4 regions of the Erwinia sp. E602 genome follow, and region 2 is predicted to be linked to each of the others. Evidence: predicted binding sites of a transcription regulator. Region 2 holds the regulator's gene; each other region holds the start of a gene.
What was found. The regulator PurR, encoded in region 2, represses purine synthesis genes. The targets are predictions, from matches to a motif close to CANGCAAACGTTTGCNTG.
Positions count from the first base shown of each region.

Region 1: the regulator PurR is predicted to act here: its motif matches at 2,083-2,100, upstream of purM (phosphoribosylformylglycinamidine cyclo-ligase).
Region 3: the regulator PurR is predicted to act here: its motif matches at 1,918-1,935, upstream of purT (formate-dependent phosphoribosylglycinamide formyltransferase).
Region 4: the regulator PurR is predicted to act here: its motif matches at 2,674-2,691, upstream of aroL (shikimate kinase AroL).

Region 1 covers NZ_CP046582.1:1,284,684-1,289,979, forward strand. Annotated here, with positions in the region: gene purN (phosphoribosylglycinamide formyltransferase) at 343-981, opposite strand; gene purM (phosphoribosylformylglycinamidine cyclo-ligase) at 978-2,018, opposite strand; gene upp (uracil phosphoribosyltransferase) at 2,261-2,887, shown strand; gene uraA (uracil permease) at 3,094-4,383, shown strand; gene cui (colicin immunity protein Cui) at 4,621-5,175, shown strand; gene GKQ23_RS07265 (colicin-like pore-forming protein) at 5,186-5,296, opposite strand, start outside.
Region 2 covers NZ_CP046582.1:2,178,262-2,183,557, forward strand. Annotated here, with positions in the region: gene cfa (cyclopropane fatty acyl phospholipid synthase) at 1-608, opposite strand, end outside; gene punC (purine nucleoside transporter PunC) at 935-2,134, opposite strand; gene punR (DNA-binding transcriptional activator PunR) at 2,248-3,165, shown strand; gene purR (HTH-type transcriptional repressor PurR) at 3,185-4,210, opposite strand; gene GKQ23_RS11335 (YnhF family membrane protein) at 4,506-4,595, shown strand; gene GKQ23_RS11340 (C40 family peptidase) at 4,655-5,296, opposite strand, start outside.
Region 3 covers NZ_CP046582.1:2,752,743-2,758,038, forward strand. Annotated here, with positions in the region: gene GKQ23_RS14110 (tellurite resistance TerB family protein) at 1-485, opposite strand, end outside; gene GKQ23_RS14115 (sugar phosphate isomerase/epimerase) at 663-1,493, shown strand; gene GKQ23_RS14120 (YebG family protein) at 1,541-1,837, opposite strand; gene purT (formate-dependent phosphoribosylglycinamide formyltransferase) at 1,977-3,155, shown strand; gene GKQ23_RS14130 (bifunctional 4-hydroxy-2-oxoglutarate aldolase/2-dehydro-3-deoxy-phosphogluconate aldolase) at 3,204-3,845, opposite strand; gene zwf (glucose-6-phosphate dehydrogenase) at 3,905-5,296, opposite strand, start outside.
Region 4 covers NZ_CP046582.1:3,772,987-3,778,282, forward strand. Annotated here, with positions in the region: gene rdgC (recombination-associated protein RdgC) at 1-179, shown strand, start outside; gene ppnP (pyrimidine/purine nucleoside phosphorylase) at 244-534, opposite strand; gene GKQ23_RS18890 (IclR family transcriptional regulator) at 833-1,618, opposite strand; gene GKQ23_RS18895 (YaiA family protein) at 1,776-1,967, opposite strand; gene aroL (shikimate kinase AroL) at 2,134-2,658, opposite strand; gene GKQ23_RS18905 (DUF2076 domain-containing protein) at 2,959-3,684, shown strand; gene GKQ23_RS18910 (YaiI/YqxD family protein) at 3,724-4,170, opposite strand; gene proC (pyrroline-5-carboxylate reductase) at 4,429-5,238, shown strand.

The sequences.
Region 1 (5,296 bases), 890 kb from region 2:
CCACTCTCCCCGCCGCGTCCTTTCTCCCTCAGGTCGCACCCTACCTGGCCTGTAATCAGGCATCATACCCGCCACGCTACCTCCCCGAACGCATCCGCCGTTGATTTTTCTGACCTCCGCCCCATCCGCAGGCGGGCATCCCTGGCGGCGGCTTTGCCCCGCTGATTATTACTGCACTCTACCGCGGATCGGGTTCTGTTCTGTGGGTGTCAGGTTATATTGCGCTGACGTTGCTGGTGAGCGTTATTGCGGTGGGGGGTGTGCGGGAGACGGCGAAAAAACCGCTGAAGTAATGGCACGACGGGGCAGAATGGGCAGACGATCGTCTGCCCGTAGAGAACATCACTCGAACGCATGCCCTTCGGCAGGCAGGGGCTGGTCGTCAAGCCAGGCGGCATCATCGCGCATCGTCAGGCGGCCGTTGAGGAACCAGCCGATCGCCAGCGGATAAATCGCGTGCTCCTGATGCTGAACGCGGGCGGCGACGTCTTCCTCGCTGTCTTCCGCGAACACCGGCACTTTGGCCTGCAGGATCACCGGGCCACCGTCCAGCTCTTCGGTAACGAAGTGCACCGAGGTGCCGTGCTCGTTATCGCCGTTTTCAATCGCCTGGCGGTGCGTATGCAGCCCCGGGTATTTCGGCAGCAGCGACGGATGGATATTCAGCATCCGCCCGGCGTAGTGCTGAACAAACGCCGGGCTGAGGATGCGCATATAGCCGGCCAGCACCACCAGATCCGGCGCATAGGCGTCGATCTCCAGCATCAGCTGGCGGTCGAACGCTTCACGGTCGGCAAACTGGCTGGCAGCCAGCGCGTGGCCCGGGACGCCCGCGTCGCGGGCGCGCTCCAGGCCGAAGGCGGCCGCTTTATTGCTGAACACGGCGGCCACGCTGCCCGCGATGCGTCCCTGCTGGCAGGCGTCCAGGATTGCCTGTAAGTTGCTTCCATTGCCGGAAACCAGCACGACTATGCGTTTCATGCGTTAATAACCACACGCTCTTCAGAATCAGACGCTTTGATCACGCCGATCTTCCAGGCTTTTTCACCGGCAGCGGTCATCAGCTCTACGGCTTTATCCGCATCTGCCGGGGAGAGCGCAATCACCATGCCCACGCCACAGTTAAAGGTGCGGTACATCTCGTGACGGCTGACGTTACCCGCTTGCTGCATCCAGCCAAATACCGCCGGCCACTGCCAGCTTGACTCTTCGAGCACCGCCTGGGTGTTATCCGGCAGTACGCGCGGGATGTTTTCCCAGAAGCCGCCGCCGGTCAGGTGGGCGATGGCGTGCACGTCAACCTGCTCGATCAGGCTGAGGATGTTTTTCACGTAGATGCGGGTTGGGGCCAGCAGATGGTCGGTCAGCGTCTTGCCTTCCAGCTGGGTGGTTTCCGGGTCGGTGTTGCTGACTTCCAGAATTTTACGCACCAGCGAGTAGCCGTTAGAGTGCGGGCCGCTGGAGCCAAGGGCGATTAGCACGTCGCCGTCAGCCACTTTGCTGCCGTCGATGATTTCTGATTTTTCCACCACGCCGACGCAGAAACCGGCCACGTCATAATCTTCACCGTGGTACATGCCCGGCATTTCAGCGGTTTCGCCACCGACCAGCGCGCAGCCAGACTGTAAACAGCCTTCGGCGATGCCGGTGATCACGCTGGCCGCGGTATCCACGTCCAGTTTACCGGTCGCGTAATAGTCGAGGAAGAACAGCGGCTCCGCGCCCTGAACCACCAGATCGTTGACGCACATGGCGACCAGATCGATACCGATGGTGTCGTGGCGTTTCAGATCCATCGCCAGACGCAGCTTGGTGCCGACGCCGTCGGTGCCGGAAACCAGCACGGGTTCACGGTATTTCTGCGGCAGTGCACAAAGGGCACCGAAACCGCCCAGCCCACCCATCACTTCCGGGCGGCGGGTCTTTTTCACTACGCCTTTGATACGGTCGACTAAAGCGTTGCCTGCATCGATATCTACGCCGGCGTCTTTATAGCTGAGAGAGGTTTTGTCGGTCACTGCGAAATCCCCACGCGGTTTGCGGTTGGTGGTTTGAAAATAAAGCGCGGCAATTCTACCAGCGCAGGCAAACGTTTGCGAGCGCCATCTGCGCGTGCGTTGCGGATAGTCAGATTTTCGTTAATCCTTAGGGTGTGGCCGAAGAAGTGCAAACTATTGCGCTAAGACATATGGCGCTTGGGATAAATGGCGCTATAATCTCGCGATTTTTTTTTGCAGCTTAACACTCCGGGAGTACAACAATGAAGATCGTGGAAGTCAAACACCCGCTGGTCAAACATAAACTGGGTCTGATGCGTGAACATGACGTAAGCACCAAACGTTTTCGTGAACTGGCGTCAGAAGTGGGAAGTCTGCTGACTTATGAAGCAACCGCCGATCTGGAAACCGAGACCGTCACCATCGAAGGCTGGAACGGACCGGTACAGATTGAGCAGATCAAAGGCAAGAAGATCACCGTGGTGCCGATCCTGCGTGCCGGTCTCGGCATGATGGAAGGCGTGCTGGAGCACGTGCCAAGCGCGCGCATCAGCGTGGTCGGCGTCTACCGCGACGAAGAGACGCTGGAGCCGGTACCTTATTTCCAGAAGCTGGTGTCGAACATCGAAGAGCGCATGGCGCTGGTGGTTGACCCGATGCTGGCCACCGGTGGTTCGATGATTGCCACCATCGACCTGCTGAAAAAAGCCGGCTGTAACAGCATTAAGGTGCTGGTGCTGGTTGCGGCGCCGGAAGGCCTGGCCGCGCTGGAAAAAGCGCACCCGGACGTTGAGGTGTATACCGCGTCGGTGGATCAGGGCCTGAACGAGAAGGGGTATATCATCCCCGGCCTCGGCGACGCCGGCGATAAGATCTTCGGTACTAAGTAACTATGTTTCAGGCTATCTTACTTGCCATTTTGTACCCTGGCAGCGCTCGTGACCGTCACGTACTGATGGTACGCTCCGGTCCCTGCGCGCTGGCCGTGTCCAGACTGGCTGCGACGATAACGCCTGACCTGAAACACTCTTTTTTTTGAATAAGCCGACCGCAGAGTCGGCTTTTTTATGGCAAACACTCATAGGGGTATGAAAACATGACGCGTCGCGCAATTGGCGTACACGAGCGGCCACCGCTGCTGCAGACCATTCCACTCAGCTTCCAGCACCTGTTCGCCATGTTTGGCGCGACGGTACTGGTGCCGATCCTGTTCCACATCAACCCGGCCACCGTGCTGCTGTTCAACGGCATCGGTACGCTGCTGTATCTGTTTATCTGTAAAGGTAAAATTCCGGCGTACCTCGGTTCCAGCTTTGCCTTTATCTCCCCGGTGCTGCTGCTGCTGCCGCTGGGTTATGAAGTGGCGCTGGGCGGCTTTATCATGTGTGGCGTGCTGTTCTGCCTGGTGGCGTTGATTGTAAAGAAGGCCGGTACCGGCTGGCTGGACGTGATGTTCCCGCCGGCGGCGATGGGCGCGATTGTGGCGGTGATCGGCCTCGAGCTGGCGGGCATCGCGGCCGGTATGGCCGGCCTGCTGCCGGCTGACGGCGCAGCGGTGGACAGCAAAACCATTATTATTTCGCTGGTGACCCTGGGCGTTACCGTTTTTGGTTCGGTGCTGTTCCGCGGTTTCCTGGCGATTATCCCGATTCTGATCGGCGTGCTGGTCGGCTACGCGCTCTCCTACGGCATGGGCATTGTCGACTGGACCCCGGTGCAGAATGCGCCATGGTTCGCGCTGCCGACCTTCTACACCCCGCGCTTTGAGTGGTATGCCATTTTCACCATTCTCCCTGCGGCGCTGGTGGTGATTGCCGAGCACGTAGGCCACCTGGTGGTGACCGCGAACATCGTCAAAAAAGACCTGATGAAGGATCCGGGCCTGCACCGCTCGATGTTTGCTAACGGCATCTCCACGGTATTCTCCGGCTTCTTCGGCTCAACGCCGAACACCACCTACGGTGAAAACATCGGCGTGATGGCGATTACCCGCGTCTACAGTACCTGGGTGATCGGCGGCGCGGCGATCCTGGCGATCCTGCTCTCCTGCGTCGGTAAACTGGCGGCGGCGATTCAGGCGGTGCCGGTGCCGGTGATGGGCGGCGTCTCGCTGCTGCTGTACGGGGTGATTGGGGCTTCCGGCATCCGCGTGCTGATTGAATCAAAAGTGGATTACAACAAAGCGCAGAACCTGATCCTGACCTCGGTGATCCTGATTATCGGCGTCAGCGGTGCCAAGGTACATATCGGCGCGGCCGAACTGAAAGGGATGGCGCTGGCCACCATCGTTGGCGTGGGGCTGAGCCTGACCTTCAAAGTCATCAGCCTGTTCAGAAAAGAAGAAGAGGTGATCGACGTGGCGGACGAGCGCGGCGACGCGAAGTAACGTAGAACGGCGTATTATCCTCCGGAAAATCATGACCCAGGCTGTTAATAAACCTGGGTTTTTTATCAGGTTGCCATTACTCTATTATTATCACTTTCCCTCACCTGAATTGTATGGCATTGTGAAAACATGAATATTGAAATTTTAATGTTCAGGTTGGAAACGTTTTCAGTGCAGTAACCTATGATAAGTTGATTTTTTTACAATTAATGGCTGGTGGTTTTTACAGGAGGTTTTATGAATGCGAGAAAAAGGGATGGCCATGACGGTTATAGAATAAGTAACTTATTTTATTTAAATGTGTTTTTTTCAGTGTTTTCCTCGGTTTGTGTTTTTTCTTTTTATGTCATCTACCCCGAGTCAGACTTTGTGCGATGGGTGATTCGATACGTGAGTGACTGGCCGGCAATAATATCATATCATCATTATGCACTAAGCGTTTTTTTGAGTGCTTATGTAAAGACGGCACCTTTTTTTGGATTTTTATGGTTCATTTTTTCGATTGGGAAAGTAGTAATGAAAGGGAAAGGTGATTTTAAAAAGCTGCTGCATTCCTGTCTGCTTTTTCCTTTTTTTTATGTTGCAGTGTTTTTATTTATGATGTTTTGCAATCATGATATTACGGAGTCTGGCAGGTTTGTAAAATACATATCGAGAAATGAGTATTTTCTGTTGATTTATTTTGCATGTATACATTTTTCTGTGTCAATGTTGACCTATTTTCTTTTTTTATTTCCTTATGTGACATGTTTGTTTTATAAGGATAAAAAAAGGGGGCACTCTTCCCCCTGATATCAGCCTGTCAATGCGCAGGCTTGATTAGCTCATTGTTAATACGATCTACAAGCTTATCATCTATGAAAGAGGCTAATATTCCAATGATAATAACCCCGGCAATTGTCACCGCAGTGAG
Region 2 (5,296 bases):
TGCTGCTCGGCGGAGATGGTCACGCCGTAAACGCTGACCCCGTAGTGGCGCGCCGCAAACTCGGCCAGCCCGCCCCAGCCGCAGCCAATATCCAGCAGCGACATGCCGGGAGCCAGCTGCAGCTTCTCACAGATCATTCTGAGCTTGGCTTCCTGCGCCTGTTCCAGCGTGGTGGCCTCTTTCCAGTAGCCGCATGAGTACTGCATATAAGGGTCAAGCATCAGTGAGAACAGATCGTTGCCGAGATCGTAATGCTCCTTGCCGACGATCCACGCGCGTTTGCGCGACTGCAGGTTGGTGAGGCGGGCCACCAGCACCCGCAGGGTGTCTTTAAAACGGTGAGGGATCTGCTGGTCAATATGCGCCTGCAGAATACGCTGGATAAACTGGTCGATACGTTCACACTGCCACCAGCCGTCCATATAGCTCTCGCCCAGCCCCAGTGAGCCTTCCTGCAGCACGCGCTTAAAAAACCCGGGGTGGCTGACCTGAATATCCCAAGGCCGCGAACCGTTAATGGCCACGTCCGCCTGGCTTAACATCTCATGAACGATGCGATACCACGGATTATCTTCAAGAATCGTTTCTTCAATACACGATGAACTCATAGCTTCTCCATCACCCTGTGACTGAAACCTCAGAAAAAGGATAGTCAATTTCTGCAAGTTTGTGAGAGAAGTCACGGCAGATTGCCGTGGCTTGAAATCCGACGTTTAAAGAGGATTGATGCAATGCTGCGAGGCCGTAACGCGTGCTGCGTCGGAAACACCATGACGACCTTGTCAGGTTGTAATGCCGGTCTTTTAACGGCTAAAAGACCGGCTTGCTAAGCGGTTAATAAAAGGCTGTTTTATCGTTTTTTGGCGAGTATATGCTCACCCGTGAAAATATTCAATGGCTTATCTTTAGCCTGCGAATCAATCGCATTCCGCGTTTACTGCTGCTCCTGCTGCGCCAGCAGCCGGGCCTGTTTCGCGGCTTTGAACTGTAGCAGATAGCCGAGAACCGCCAGTAAAATGGTCAGCAACATCACCTGCGCCGTGGTATGTAACGCGGCGTCAATGCCGGCAGAGACGGCGAGGCTGGCGGCAAAGCACAGGCCCAGCTGCAGCATGTTCTGCAGCGCGGCGGCCTTACCGGTGGCCTGCGGGAACGGCAGCAGCGCGTTAGAAACCACGATCGGATAGATCGCGCCGTTGGCCATCGCCATGCCGCAGAACGGCACCATCAGCGCCACCAGCGAGGGCTGCGCTTCGCGGGCCACCAGCCACAGCGCAAATATGCTGATGCTGTAAAACAGCAGCAGCCACGGCAGCAGCTGGCGGCCGCTCAGGTGATTAAGCAGTGCGCGGCAGCCAAAACCGCCCACCAGGAAGGCGATGGTCTGCGGCACGTAGCTGAGGCCAATATCCGCCGGCGACAGGCCGAGGGCACCGAGAATAAACGGCGAGCCGGTCAGCCAGGCGAAAAAGCTGGCCGAACAGGCGGCGTAGATCGCCACGTTACCGCTGTAGACCGGCGACTTCATTAAGGTCAGAAAACCGGTGGCCGGGCCGGCCGCCTCAGTGGTGGCGGCGGGGCGCGCGCGCGGTGACTTCAGCAGCAGCGTCATCAGGATCAGCAGCAGGGTAATCACCAGCAGGGCGATAAAAATCGCCCGCCAGGAGAGCGCCGACAGCAGCCAGGCGCCAAGCAGCGGAGCCAGCGCCGGCGACAGCGCTACCAGCGGCATAATGGTGGCGAACACCCGGTTGGCTTTTGCGCCCTGATAGCGGTCCACCACCAGCGCCTGCCAGCTGACCGCGGCGGCGCAGACGCCGACCGCCTGCACAAAGCGGCAGACCAGCAGGGCGGTGGCGGAGTGCACCCACAGCATCGCCAGGCAGCCGACGGCGAACAGGCTCAGCCCCATCAGCAGCACCGGCTTACGCCCGATGCGGTCCGAGAGTGGCCCCCAGATCAGCTGCGCGCAGGCAAAGCCGGCGAGGAAGATGCTCAGGCTGGCGCTGATGCCGCTGGCGCTGCTCTGCAGATCCTGCTGCATCACGCCGAAGGCCGGCAGGTACATATCGGTGGCGAGGAAACCCAGCATGCTCAGCAGCGCCAGGTAGATCATAAATCCGAAAGATTGCATGTGAAGGTGCTCTTTGATGAGTTTTTTTTCGGCTGGCAGTGTAAAGGGACGGCTAACGGCTTGTGAAATGGTATTATTCGCCACCTGATGTGAAAAAAATTGAAGGGAAGGCTATGTGGTCGGAACACTCTCTGGAAGTGATTGATGCGGTAGCAAGAACCGGCAGTTTTTCCGCAGCGGCGGCCGAACTGCATCGCGTGCCTTCCGCCATCAGCTATACGGTGCGTCAGCTGGAGCAGTGGCTGGCGGTCAGCCTGTTTGAGCGGCGTCACCGTGACGTGGTGCTGACCGAGGCCGGGCGGGTGTTCAGCGAAGAGGGGCGAGCTGTTATCAAAAAAATGCTTGCCACCCGCCGCCGCTGTCAGCAGGTGGCCAACGGCTGGCGCGGTCAGATCAGTATCGCTGTGGATCGCATCGTGCGGCCGGCACGCACCCGCCAGCTGGTGGTGGATTTCTATCGCTACTTTCCGGATATCGAGCTGCACCTGTCGCAGGAGGTGTTCAACGGCGTGTGGGATGCGCTGGCCGACGGCCGCGTCGATCTGGCGATCGGCGCTACCCAGGCGATCCCGGTGGTCGGGCGCTTCTCCTTCCGCGATATGGGCAGTCTGAACTGGCGCTGCGTGGTGCAGCCGGGCCATCCGCTGTTGCAGACCGCCACGCCGCCGGACGAAGCGGCGGTGCGCGAGTGGCCGTCGCTGGTGCTGGAGGATACCTCACGCGCGCTGCCGAAGCGTACCACCTGGGCGCTGGACAATCAGCGCCGCATGGTGGTGCCGGACTGGGAAAGTGCCTTTGACTGTCTGCGGGCCGGGCTGTGCGTGGGGATGGTGCCCGGGCACCTGGCGCAGCCGCTGCTGCAACAGGGGCTGCTGCAGGAGCTGACGCTGCTGGCCCCCTATCACGCCAGCCCCTGCTATCTGAGCTGGACGGAGCAGAACGCCTCACCGGCGCTGGCGTGGTTGCTGGACTACCTGGGGGATACGGAGACGCTAAACGCGGAGTGGCTGAGCGAGCAGCCTGGCCGCTGAGGCAGGCCGCCCGGAACGGCTAGCGGCGGTAGTCGCGGAACGGACCATCGGCCACCGAGCGGCGTTCGATCAGCGTCGGGTGTACCTCGATGGTCTGCGGCTCTTCGCGCTTGCTGGTAATACGATCCAGCAGCATATCGAAGGCGGTTTCGCCGAGGCGCTCTTTGGGCTGATGCACGGTGGTCAGCGCCGGTGAGAAGTAGCGCGCGTTGCGCACGTTATCGTAACCGATCACCGAAATATCCTGCGGCACGCGCAGCCCCATCTCGTCGGCGGCGCAGATCGCCCCCATCGCCATGATGTCGCCGCCGCAGAAGATCGCGGTTGGGCGCTGTTTCTGCATCAGAATTTGCTGCATGGCGCGATAACCTGACTCCGGCTCAAAGTCACCCTGTACCAGCCACTCCGGGCGCAGGGTAATGTTGGCTTCCGCCAGCGCTTTAAGAAAGCCGGCGTGACGGCCGCCGCCGGTATTGCGCTCCAGCTGCCCCGGAATGGCACCGATATCGCGGTGGCCGCGTTCGATCAGGTAGCGCCCGGCCAGATAGCCGCCTTCAAAGGCGTTATCGAGAATGGTGTCGGTGAAGTCGCCGTGCGACTCGCTCCAGTCCATCACCACCATCGGAATATTACGATTATCTTCCAGCATGCCGATCAGCGTTTCCGGGTATTCGGAACACATCACCAGCAGGCCGTCGACGCGTTTCTGCGCCATCATCGACAGATACGCCTGCTGCTTCTGCAGGTCGTTATGGGCGTTACCGAGGATCAGCGTGTAGCCTTTGGCAAAACAGCGGTTTTCCACCGCCTCAATTATTTCGGCAAAATAGGGCGCTTCGCTGGAGGTCGCCAGCAGGCCGATGGTTTTGGTATGGTTAACCTTCAGGCTGCGTGCAACCGCACTTGGGGAGTAGTGCAGCTCTTTGATTGCCGCCCAAACCGCTTCACGCGTCTCTTCCGCAACAAAACGCGTTTTGTTGATCACATGAGAGACGGTGGTGGTGGAGACACCGGCAAGCTTCGCCACATCCTTAATTGTTGCCATTCAAATAGTACTCCTGATGTTATCGCAACCTGTTGATAACAAAATGGTTAAACGTTTGCGCTAGCCGCGCGATTTTCTGCACCTGGTGTCAGGTGTCAGGCGCTGTCTCACAGGGTCGGGAAGGGATGATTTCGTCCGAAAAAGTGACATGCATTGCTGGCTAAATGCCGTTTTGCTGATGTTGCGCAACGGAATGGCGGATTCTAGCAAGGCTGCGCCGAGAAGACGAGATTTTTACGGTTAACTGTGGGAAAATTATCAGGCTTAATTTTAATAAGGTTATTAAGGGGCAGCCATGAGTACCGATCTGAAATTTTCACTGCTGACCACGGTTGGCGCACTGGCGATGATCATTGCTTTCAGCTTTACCGCCGTCATGCACTGAGCCATAAAAAAAGGGAGAAGCCAGGCTTCTCCCTCTCTGCCTTAATCCGCCAGACCCGCTTAGCGGATGGTTTTAGGCGTCATCATCCGGCGCGCACCGATGTAGTGCTCCTGCCAGTAGTCTTCGCTCAGCGCGCTAACCTGAATATCTTTGCCGGTGCGCGGTGACTGAATAAATTTCCCGCCGCCGAGGTAAACGCCCACGTGATCGGCGGTACCGCGGCCGTTAATGCGGAAGAACACCAGGTCGCCTTTCTCCAGCTGGTCGCGTTTTATCTGTGCCGCATCGCGCAGGTGATACATCTCATTGGCGGTGCGCGGGATCTTGAACTTCACCAGGTCTTTATAGGCGTACCAGACCAGGCCACTGCAGTCGAAGCCGGTTTTCGGTGAGGTGCCGCCCCACTGGTAGGGTTTACCCAGCTGACCCATCAGCTTGTTCATCGCCGTTTCGCGGGCCTTCTGGTAGCGGGCGCGGTGCGCCTTGCTCAGCTTAAGCGGCGCATCGCCATCTTCCACCAGCAGCGCTTTGCGTTCACCTTTCTGACGCCCGTAGCGTTTTTTATCGAGCTTCGCCGTGGCATTTTTTGCCGTGGCTTTGGTACGCGCGGTTTTGATCGGGCTGGCGGGCTGCGCGGCGGTTTTCTTCTTCAGCTTAAGCTTCTGCAGCGTGGCGGTGGTGGCTTTCTTCAGCGGGGTTTT
Region 3 (5,296 bases), 570 kb from region 2:
TCTTCATTTTTGACATCCGCCGCCAGCCGCTGTGGATCCAGCGGACGCTCAATCGCCTGCTGCACCAGCCGTTCGGCCTGTTCGCCGAGGCCCGACTGGCGGATATGTTCATCGATGGCCTGACGCTCTGAGCTGTCGATATGGCCATCGCTTTTGGCGGCAAACACCAGCGCTTCAATCAGCCGTTCGGCGCGGCGGTCCACCGGCGTGCTCTGCTGACCGAACTGCGGCTGGTCGCGGTGGGTTTCGCTGACCCGCTGCTTGTACCTGTTCCACAGCACAGCACCCGCCGCCGCGCTACCGCCAATGATCAGCGCATTTTTGCCGTACTTAGCCAGCAGATTACGTGACGACTTGCTGGCAATCAGCATGCCCGCCAGCCCGCCCAGCGCGCCGGGAGCCAGCATTTTGCTCAGCCCTTCTCCGCCGGAGGATTTACCCGCCTTACCCAGTACCGATTGAATCTGCTGTAACCAGTTGCTCATAGTGGTTCCTTCTGGCCGAAAAACACCACAATAGGCGAAGGCGCGTCAGGAAACGTCAAAGGATGCAAAGGCCGGTTAAAGAAGATGCCGCCATAGCGCTTTCGGGCGCTGAACTTGCCGGACCGCTACAGGGCTTCTACTCTGTACTACCTGGTTCGTAAGTTTTCAGGAGCACTGATGACGCAGCACGCTTCCCCGCTGTTTCTTAACACCATTCTCACCGGCGGCACGCCGCAGCAGAAGCTGCGTGCGGCGAAGTCAGCGGGCTTTGATCAGGTTGAACTGTGGCAACAGGATGTGCAGGCCGCCGGCGGGGGTGCCTTCACGCTGGCGCCGCTGCTGCACGAACTGCAGCTGGGGCTGACCGACTATCAGGTATTGCTGGATTTTGACGGCGCGCGCGGCGACAAACGTGAGGATAAGCGACGTGAGGCGCTGACGATGATGGACAACGCCGTTAAGCTGGGAGCAAACACGATACTGACCCCAGCCTCCACCGATCCCTGCTGCGATGCCGGCTGCGTACTGCAGGACCTGCGCTGGCTGACGGCACAGGCGGCAGAGCGCGGGTTGCGGGTCGCCTATGAAGCGATGGCCTGGAGCCAGCATATCAATACCACCGATGCCGCCTGGCATCTGATACAAAAGACCGGCGCCGGAAATATCGGGCTGGTGGTGGATGCCTTTCATATCTTTGCCGGCGGGCGGACGCTTGACGATCTGGCGGGGATCCCGGCGGAAAAAATTTACCTGGTGCAGCTGTCAGATCTCAGCACCCGGCCGCAGAAAAACCAGCTGGTTGAAACCGCGCGTCACCATCGCCTGTTACCCGGCGAGGGAAACTTCCCCCTGACATCGCTGCTGCAGCACCTGAAAACGCTGGATTATCGCGGCCCCGTCGGGCTGGAGGTATTTAATGACGAGCGCCAGGCAGCCGATGCGCATCTGACGGCTGATGCGGCAATGCAGTCACTGCGCAGGGTGCTGGACAGCGCAGGCTATCGGTAGTAAAAAATGCTCCCCGTCATTATGCCGACCTGACGCCCGGTCAGCCATCAGGCCGATTTTACCGCGCGCAGCGTAGTGGCGTCGTCTTCGGCGCTGTCGCTGCTCTCTTCCGGCAGCTTGCCGCTGCGCAGGATATGCTGCAGGGCGTCTTTGTTCTCCGCCAGGAACAGGCCCAGCGCCTCGCCCTGCTGTTCGTCCAGTTCAAGCTGGCTGGTGGTTAACCAGTCAGAGAACACTTCCGCCATATCGAGCATTTTGTCGTACGCATCGGCTTCCTTCTTGCTGGCAAAAGTCATCTTTTCCTCACCTTTTCTGACGACAACGTATTTAATCTCAACAGCCATGATGTTCACTCCGGTTAACTGTGTTTATATACAGTATAACAGCAACGGTTTTTTGACTCAAGCTTCCCGTAACAGATGATCGCGCAAACGTTTTCGTTTATACTGCGCGCGTTATTTTTCATCCAATCAGGTAGACATTATGACGACTTTAGGAACCGCGCTGCGCCCTGCTGCGACACGCGTAATGCTGTTAGGATCGGGCGAGCTGGGTAAAGAAGTGGCCCTGGAGTGCCAGCGTCTTGGGGTGGAAGTGATCGCCGTCGATCGCTATGCCGATGCGCCAGCGATGCACGTGGCTCACCGCAGCCACGTTATCAATATGCTGGACGGCGCCGCGCTCGCCGCGCTGGTTGCCCTTGAGAAGCCCGACTTTGTGGTGCCTGAAATTGAAGCCATCGCTACCGATATGCTGATTGAGCTGGAAAAGCAGGGCCAGCACGTGGTGCCGACCGCCCGCGCGGCCAGACTGACCATGAACCGCGAAGGCATCCGTCGCCTGGCGGCCGAAGAACTGGCGCTGCCGACCTCAACCTACCGCTTCGCCGACAGCCACGCGGCGTTTCTTGCCGCCGCCGATGAAATCGGCTTCCCGTGCATCGTCAAGCCGGTGATGAGCTCGTCCGGCAAAGGCCAGAGCTTTATCCGTGATGCGGCTCAGCTGGATGCGGCCTGGGAGTACGCCCAGCAGGGCGGCCGCGCCGGTGCCGGGCGGGTGATTGTCGAAGGCGTGGTGAAATTCGATTTCGAAATCACCCTGCTGACCATCAGTGCGGTAGACGGTATCCACTTCTGCGCGCCGATCGGCCACCGTCAGGAAGAGGGCGACTATCGCGAATCCTGGCAGCCGCAGCAGATGAGCGCGCTGGCGCTGGAACGTGCCCAGGCAATCGCAGAAAAAGTGGTCACCGCCCTCGGCGGCCGCGGCCTGTTCGGCGTCGAGCTGTTTGTCTGTGGTGATGAAGTGGTGTTCAGCGAAGTGTCACCGCGCCCGCACGATACCGGCATGGTTACGCTGATCTCGCAGGACGTTTCCGAATTCGCCCTGCACGTGCGCGCCTTCCTCGGCCTGCCGGTTGGCGGCATTCGCCAGTACGGCCCGTCGGCCTCGGCGGTGATCCTGCCGGAGCTGGACAGCGACAACGTACAGTTTGGCAATCTCTCCGCCGCGCTGGGTGCCGGCCTGCAGCTGCGCCTGTTCGGCAAGCCGGAAGTGCGCGGTCAGCGTCGTATGGGCGTAGCGCTGGCCACCGGCGACAACGTTGATGAAGCGGTCGCCCGCGCGGTGGCGGCAGCGGCCAGCGTGAAGGTCAGCGGCTAACGCCGAATCCGGGGCGGTGTGCGCCGCCCCGAAAATCACCTGCGCTCATCACTGCCGCGCGCCGGCCACCGCTTCCCGCGCCAGCTGCGTAATCCGCTGATAATCTCCTGCCTCCAGCGCGTCCAACGGCACCAGCCAGGATCCACCGATGCACAGCACGCTGTTCAGCGCCAGATAGTCACGATAGTTGGCCGGGGAGATACCGCCGGTCGGGCAGAAACGCACCTGCGGGAACGGGCCAGCAATCGCCTGCAGCGCCTTCACGCCGCCGTTGGCTTCCGCCGGGAAGAACTTGAATTCCCGCAGCCCGTAATCCAGCCCGGTCATCAGCTCCGATACGCTGCTGATACCCGGAATGAGCGGCAGCGGCCCGTCAACGGCGGCACGCAGCAGCGGTTCGGTTAAGCCCGGGCTGATAGCAAACTGCGCGCCGGCGTCGGTCACCTGTTGCAGCTGCTGCGCGTTCAGCACCGTGCCGGCCCCGACGATCGCTTCCGGCACCTCGCGCACCATCGCCTGCAGCGCCTCCAGCGCGCAGGGGGTACGCAGGGTAACCTCCAGCACGCGGATCCCCCCTGCCACCAGCGCTTTGGCCATTGGCACCGCGTGCGCAACGTCGTTGACCACGATCACCGGTACCACCGGGCCCGTCTCCAGGATCTGGCGGGCGCTGATTTTCCAGTTACTCATTGCTCAGTCTCCTTGTAATAAAAAAAACCCGCCGTAGCGGGTTTCAGAACATCAGCAGATTACTCGAACTCGTTCCACGAACGGCCGTCGCGGGTGATCATCGCCACCGACGCGACCGGGCCCCAGGTGCCGGCCTGATAAGGCTTCGGCGCTTCTTTATCCGCAGACCATGCGTCCATGATGGAGTCAACCCACTTCCAGGCCTCTTCCACTTCGTCACGGCGCACGAACAGCGCCTGAATGCCGCGCATGGTTTCCAGCAGCAGGCGCTCGTAGGCGTCCGCCAGGTGCGACTGATTGAAGGTCTCAGAGAAGCTCAGATCCAGCTTGGTGGTCTGCAGGTTGTGCTTGTGATCCAGGCCCGGCACTTTGTTGAGGATCTGGATTTCCACGCCCTCGTCCGGCTGCAGACGAATGGTCAGTTTGTTCTGCGGCAGTTCCTGCCAGGAGTCTTTGAACAGGTTCAGCGCCGGGTTCTTGAAGTAGACCACCACTTCTGAACATTTGGTCGGCAGTCGCTTACCGGTACGCAGGTAGAACGGCACGCCCGCCCAGCGCCAGTCGTCGATATCCACGCGGATAGAGACAAAAGATTCGGTGTTGCTGTTCTTATTGGCCCCCTCTTCTTCCAGGTAGCCCGGCACTTTTTTGCCCTGCACGAAGCCAGCGGTGTACTGGCCGCGCACGGTTTTTTCACGCACGTTGGTGTGGTCAATGCGGCGCAGTGAACGCAGCACCTTCACTTTCTCGTCACGGATGCGGTCAGCCGACAGATCGGCCGGCGGTGACATGGCGATCATGGTCAGCACCTGCAGCAGGTGGTTCTGGATCATATCGCGCATCTGGCCGGCCTGGTCGAAGTAACCCCAGCGCCCTTCGATTCCCACCTCTTCCGCCACGGTAATCTGCACGTGGTCGATGGTGCGGTTATCCCAGTTAGAGGCAAACAACGAGTTGGAGAAGCGCAGCGCCAGCAGGTTCAGCACCGTCTCTTTGCCGAGATAGTGGTCAATACGGAACACCTGGCTCTCTTCGAAGAACTCACCGACCTGGTCGTTAATTTCCTGCGAGGTCGCCAGTGAAGTACCCAGCGGCTTTTCCATTACCACGCGCGCCGGCTTAGCATTCAGCTTTGCCTGGCCAAGGCCTTTGCAAATTGCGCCAAAGGTGCTTGGCGGCATGGCAAAGTAGTTGATAGTTACGCGTTTTTTCTGGTCAAGCATTTTGCCCAGGCGCGGGAAGTGGCTGCTGTCGTTAACGTCCAGGTTGCAGAAATCGAGACGGCTGCTGAGTTTATCCCACAGCGCTTCATCGATTTTTTCCTTCATGAAGGTTTCCAGCGCCTCACGCACTACCTTGGTGTAGGCTGCTTTATCCCACTCAGCACGGCCAACGCCGATGATGCGGGACTCTTCATGGATCTGTCCGGCTTTCTCCAGTTGATACAGAGA
Region 4 (5,296 bases), 1.6 Mb from region 2:
CCGACGACGGCTCGATCAAACGTCTGAAGTTCGCCGACACGCTGCGCGAACAGAATGACGATATCGATCGTGAAGACGTGACCGGACGCTTTGATGCCGACTTTGTGCTGATGACCGGCGAGCTGGCGGCACTGATCGCCAATACCGTGGAAGCCTTAGGCGGGGAAGCGCAGCGCTGATGGCGCGGCAGGAGGTGAGAACCTTCTGAATCAACAGGCCGGGATGCCCCGGCCTGCAGCAAAATCAGTCTTTCAGGTAGCGACACAGATAGGCTGACGGCTCGGCGACCTGCAGATGAAACTCGCTGTGGCCCGGCACGTTGAACACATCACCCGGCTGATACAGTTTCCACTCGGCTTCACCCGGCAGCAGCACCTTCAGTGACCCACTGACCACGGTCATCTCTTCCGCCTGTGCGGTACCAAAGGCGTATTCACCTTCGGCCATCACGCCGACGCTGGCGCGACCGGTGCTGGCGCTGTCAAAACCGATCGACTTCACTTTACCGTCAAAATACTCACTAACGTTGAGCATATAAATTCCTTAAAATCAGAGACAAAGGTAAGCAGCCAGTGTAGAGGCTTTTTCGGGGAGCTGTCACCTGTTATTGCGCAGGAATGCCGCAGTTTGTTGGCGGATTTGCGAGGGTGAGCGGCAGAATGATCCCCTGAAAACCCAGGGGATATTCCGTTTTTTTATTTCGGCCTCTGTGGGCCTGATACCCTGCCCGATCGAGGCGGCGCGGGACGATTGCAGATGAATCGATACAACAAGGTACTGCCAGTGCCCTGGTGAGGCGCTGCGTCACCCCATTCAGGCAGCGACGCAGATACTACGATACCGGGTGGTGCCCGGTGGACCACAACGGGTCGCCAAACTGGCCGGCCAGTTGCTGCGTGACCTTTTTCAACGCATCCAGCCGATCCGGTTGCAGGGGAACCGGCTGGCTGCCGACGGGGAAAGCCAGGCTTAATGCAACCGTCTCTCCCCGATGTTTATTGCTGACGGTGGTAGCGACCGCACAAATCCCCTGCAGGGTTTCATTACGGGCCAGCGACCAGCCGTGCTGACGGATTTTTGCCAGCTCGGCCAGCAGCTGTTCCAGCGTCTGAGGCGAATTTGGCGAGCTGACCTGCCAGTGATCCGCGTACAGCTTGCTGACATAATCATCGCTGTAACGGGCCAGTATCGCCCGCCCCACAGAGGTCTCCGCCGCCGGTAAACGGCTGCCGGGCGGCGTCACCACCTGGATAAACATCCGCCCCTGGAACATGCGCATGACGATAATTTCACGCCCTTCCAGCACCGAGATATAACCGGTGCAGCTGGATTCTGCCGCCAGCCGCGCCATCACTGACGATGCCCCATCCACCAGCGGCGTTGACAGATAACCACTGGCGACCGAGATCAGCATCTGTCCGGGATAAAAACAGCGCGTCAGCGGATCGCGATCCAACATCCCTTCGCGCTCCATGGTCGACAGCAGGCGCGAAACGGTGCTTTTTGGCAGCCCCAGCGCGTTGGCGACCTCGGTAAACGTCAGCCCCTGCAGGCCCTGAGACAGCCCTCTGCGGGTGAATAATTTCAGAACAGCGGCCGCATTCTCAAGAGTAGTCATTTCGATATTCCATTATCTGGAACTTCTGTTCCTGTTTTTTGATATTTTCAAACTACGACCTTGCTGCCAGGCGGTCAAGCAATTGTTTTTGATATCAGGATAAACAGAATGATGGGAGCGGTGCGGGAAGAGTCCACGGCGTCCCTGCCGCGGAAAATTACTCTTTGGAAACATCTTCATATCGCGCTTTGGCATCCAGCGCTTCGGGCTCGGTTTCGTGCTCGCTGATCAGTGAATCCGGCTTAGGGTGATCGGCGCGCAGTTCATACCAGATCACGGTTTTGCCGGGTGCCCCTTTATTCACCGGGACGATGTAGGCTTCACGTGGATAGGGTGGTCTGCCAGGCATAATGCTTCCCTCTGTTGAGTCTGTCGGCGAGGGAGCGTCAGGCGCTCCCCCAGTGATAACCAGTCAATGGCTTCACCCTAAGTGTAGACAAACTCGCTGACTTGCTGGCAGGAAGCGGCGGAAAGAGGGCAAGAGGGTGCAACCCGCGTGTAGTACCCTGCGGATCTTAGCTGGCGCGCGCCGGTGACAGCTCGTTCAGGATTTGTTCGACCACGCGGTCTGGCGACTGCATGGCGTCAATTATATGGTGTGCGGTTTGCAGATAGAGTGCTTCCCGCGCGGCCAGCACCTCACTCATCTCTTCAGCGATCGGCCGCCCGGTGAGCGTCGGACGCTGCGCGGCTTCCGGGTAAGCCTGCAGCCTGGCGGCGAGCACCTCTGCCGGTGCCTGTAAATAGATAACCCGCCCATGGTCACGCATGTACCGGCGGTTCTCTTCAGCCAGAACCATACCACCGCCGGTGGCAATCACCGTCGCGTCTGCCGTGACCAACTGCAGAGCCTGCGTCTCACGGCGACGAAATCCTGACCAGCCCTCAGCTGCCACCACCTCAGCTACCGTTTGCCCACCGATCTGCTGCAGATAACGGTCGGTGTCGATGAAGGCATAGCCCAATGCCAATGCCAGCGCTTCGCCCACGGTGCTTTTACCGCAGCCACGTGCGCCGATCAGATAAACGGGTAACGACATAACAGGGCCCTTCCTCTGGCAGACTCTGGCGTGAGCCGCATTACCGGCACCACGAGTGAATAACTGGAGCGAATAATACCGGACATTTTATCCGCGGACCAGTAGTAACGTTTTATTTACAGCTAACAGAGGGTGAACCTCATTTAATTACATAGATATTATAAGGTTAACATGTAAATAAAAAATTACACACCAGCATGGAATCGAGATAAATATCGCAACATTTGCTTACTCCAGCATAATTTACTTTCCCCCCCGTCCGATCAAAATAGAGGCATCGCCCTTTTACGGAGAACAACCATGCAAAACGAAGAGCAACATCTGATTGAAAGCCTGTTCAGCCGTTTAAAACAGGCGGAGTCACAGTCCAGCCCGCGCGACGCCGCGGCGGAAAAACTGATTCAGCAGCGGGTCCTGCAGCAGCCGGGGGCCCCCTACTATATGGCCCAGGCGATCCTGATTCAGGAAGCGGCGATGAAGCAGTTAAACAGTCGGGTCAGCGAGCTTGAAAGCCGCCTGCAGCAGCAACAGCAGGCACCGCAACAGAGCAGCGGCGGATTTCTCGCCGGGCTATTTGGCGGCGGTAATCGTGCGCCGCAGCCGGCTCAGCAGCCCGCCTCTTCGGCCTGGGGCAGCGCCCCTGCCCAGCAGCCGGCCTCAACGGGATGGACTCCACCCCAGCCGCAACAGCCACAGCAATACGCTGCCGCCCCCGCGGCCGGGCGAGGCTTCCTCGGCGGCGCGCTGCAGACCGCAGTCGGTGTGGCCGGCGGTGTGGTGATGGCGGAGATGCTCACCAGCATGTTTCACCATACGCAGCCGGAAGAGATTGTAAATATCATTAACGAACCGGCGCTGCCGGAACCTGATTTCGATCCGGATCAGGACACCTTTAATAATAACGATCACGGGTCGTTCTTCAGTCAGAACAGTGACCAGCCGCAGGATAACGCGGGTGACTTCGCCGGCTTCGGAAGTGATGATTTTGATAACGGCTATGACGACGACGATGACAGTTTTGTCTGACCACTGACGCCGCTCCCCCGGAGGAGTCAGGGGAGCTGTTTACCTCTGCTGTTGCAGCCATTTATCCAGTTCGTTGGCAAACTGCTGGCGGTCGCGCTGGTTGAGCGTCGCCGGGCCTCCTGTCTGCACCCCGCTGGCGCGCAGGGTATCCATGAAGTCTCGCATGGTCAGGCGTTCGCGAATCGTCGCAGGGCTGTAGCGTTCACCACGCGGATTCAGCGCCACCGCCCCCTTCTCAATCACTTCGGCAGCCAGCGGAATATCGGCGGTCACCACCAGGTCGCCCGCCTGTGCACGGCGAACAATTTCATTATCCGCCACGTCAAACCCTGCCGCTACGCGCAGCGTGTGTATAAAGCGCGACGGCGGTACGCTAAGCGGCTGGTTTGCCACCAGCGTAACCGTCATCTGCGCACGCTCAGCGGCGCGGTACAGCACCTCTTTAATCACCTTCGGGCACGCATCGGCATCCACCCAGATTGGCATAGTCAGTTCCTGTTTTCTCGTCGTTCAGGCTGGCGATCATCCCATCGTTTGGTTGAATAACAAAGAGAATACGTTCGGGAGAAGCAAACACTGGCGCCGCCCGACGCGTTTTTACCCGGTGCCAGCCTGCTGCAAAACCCGGCAGTTCTGCCTGGTGATAATCGAAACCCAGTGCCAGAAGGTTCCAGCACGGCCTGAGCTGCGGTAAGGTGAAAGGGCATTAGCCATCTTTCAGACAGAACAGACAGGGAGAACAGGGTGGACAAGAAAATTGGTTTTATCGGCTGCGGCAATATGTCTAAGGCAATCATTGCGGGCCTGGTCGCTGGTGGGCAGATAAAAGCGGAGAATATCTGGGTTTTTGACCGCAAACCTGCCACCAATCAGGCCATGCAGCAGCAGTATGGGATTACCCCGGCGGAAAGTGCCGAACAGGTGGCGAAACAGGCGGATATACTGTTTGGTGCGGTCAAGCCTAATGTGATCCTCAACGTGCTCAAAGAGGTTGCCGGCAGCCTGAACAAAGAGACACTGGTGGTGTCGATTGCGGCGGGCGTGACCCTGGATTCGCTGGCCGGCGTGCTGGGCCATGACCGTAAAATTGTGCGGGTGATGCCGAATACCCCGGCGCTGGTGAATGAGGGGATGACGTCAGTCACACCTAACGTGCTGGTCAGCCGCGAAGAAGCTGATGAGATCGTGGCGATTTTCAATGGATTTGGTAAAGCGTCGCTGGTACCGGAGTATCTCATCCATGCCGTGGTCGGGGTGAGCGGCTCTGCGCCCGCCTACGTCTTTATGTTTATTGAGGCGATGGCCGATGCGGCGGTGCTGGGCGGTATGCCGCGTGCGCAGGCCTATCAGTTCGCCGCCCAGGCGGTGAAAGGTGCCGCACAGATGGTGCTGGAAACCGGTAAACATCCGGGAGAGCTGAAAGATATGGTCTGCTCACCGGGCGGCACCACCATTGAGGCGGTCAGGGTGCTGGAAGAGAAAGGCCTGCGCGCCGCCGTGATTGAGGCCATCCAGCAATGTATGGCCAAATCCGAGCGGATGAGTAAAGCCTGATACCGTCGGGCAGGCGCAGCGGTCATGCCAGAAACCAACCGGGTGCACAAGAATGCAC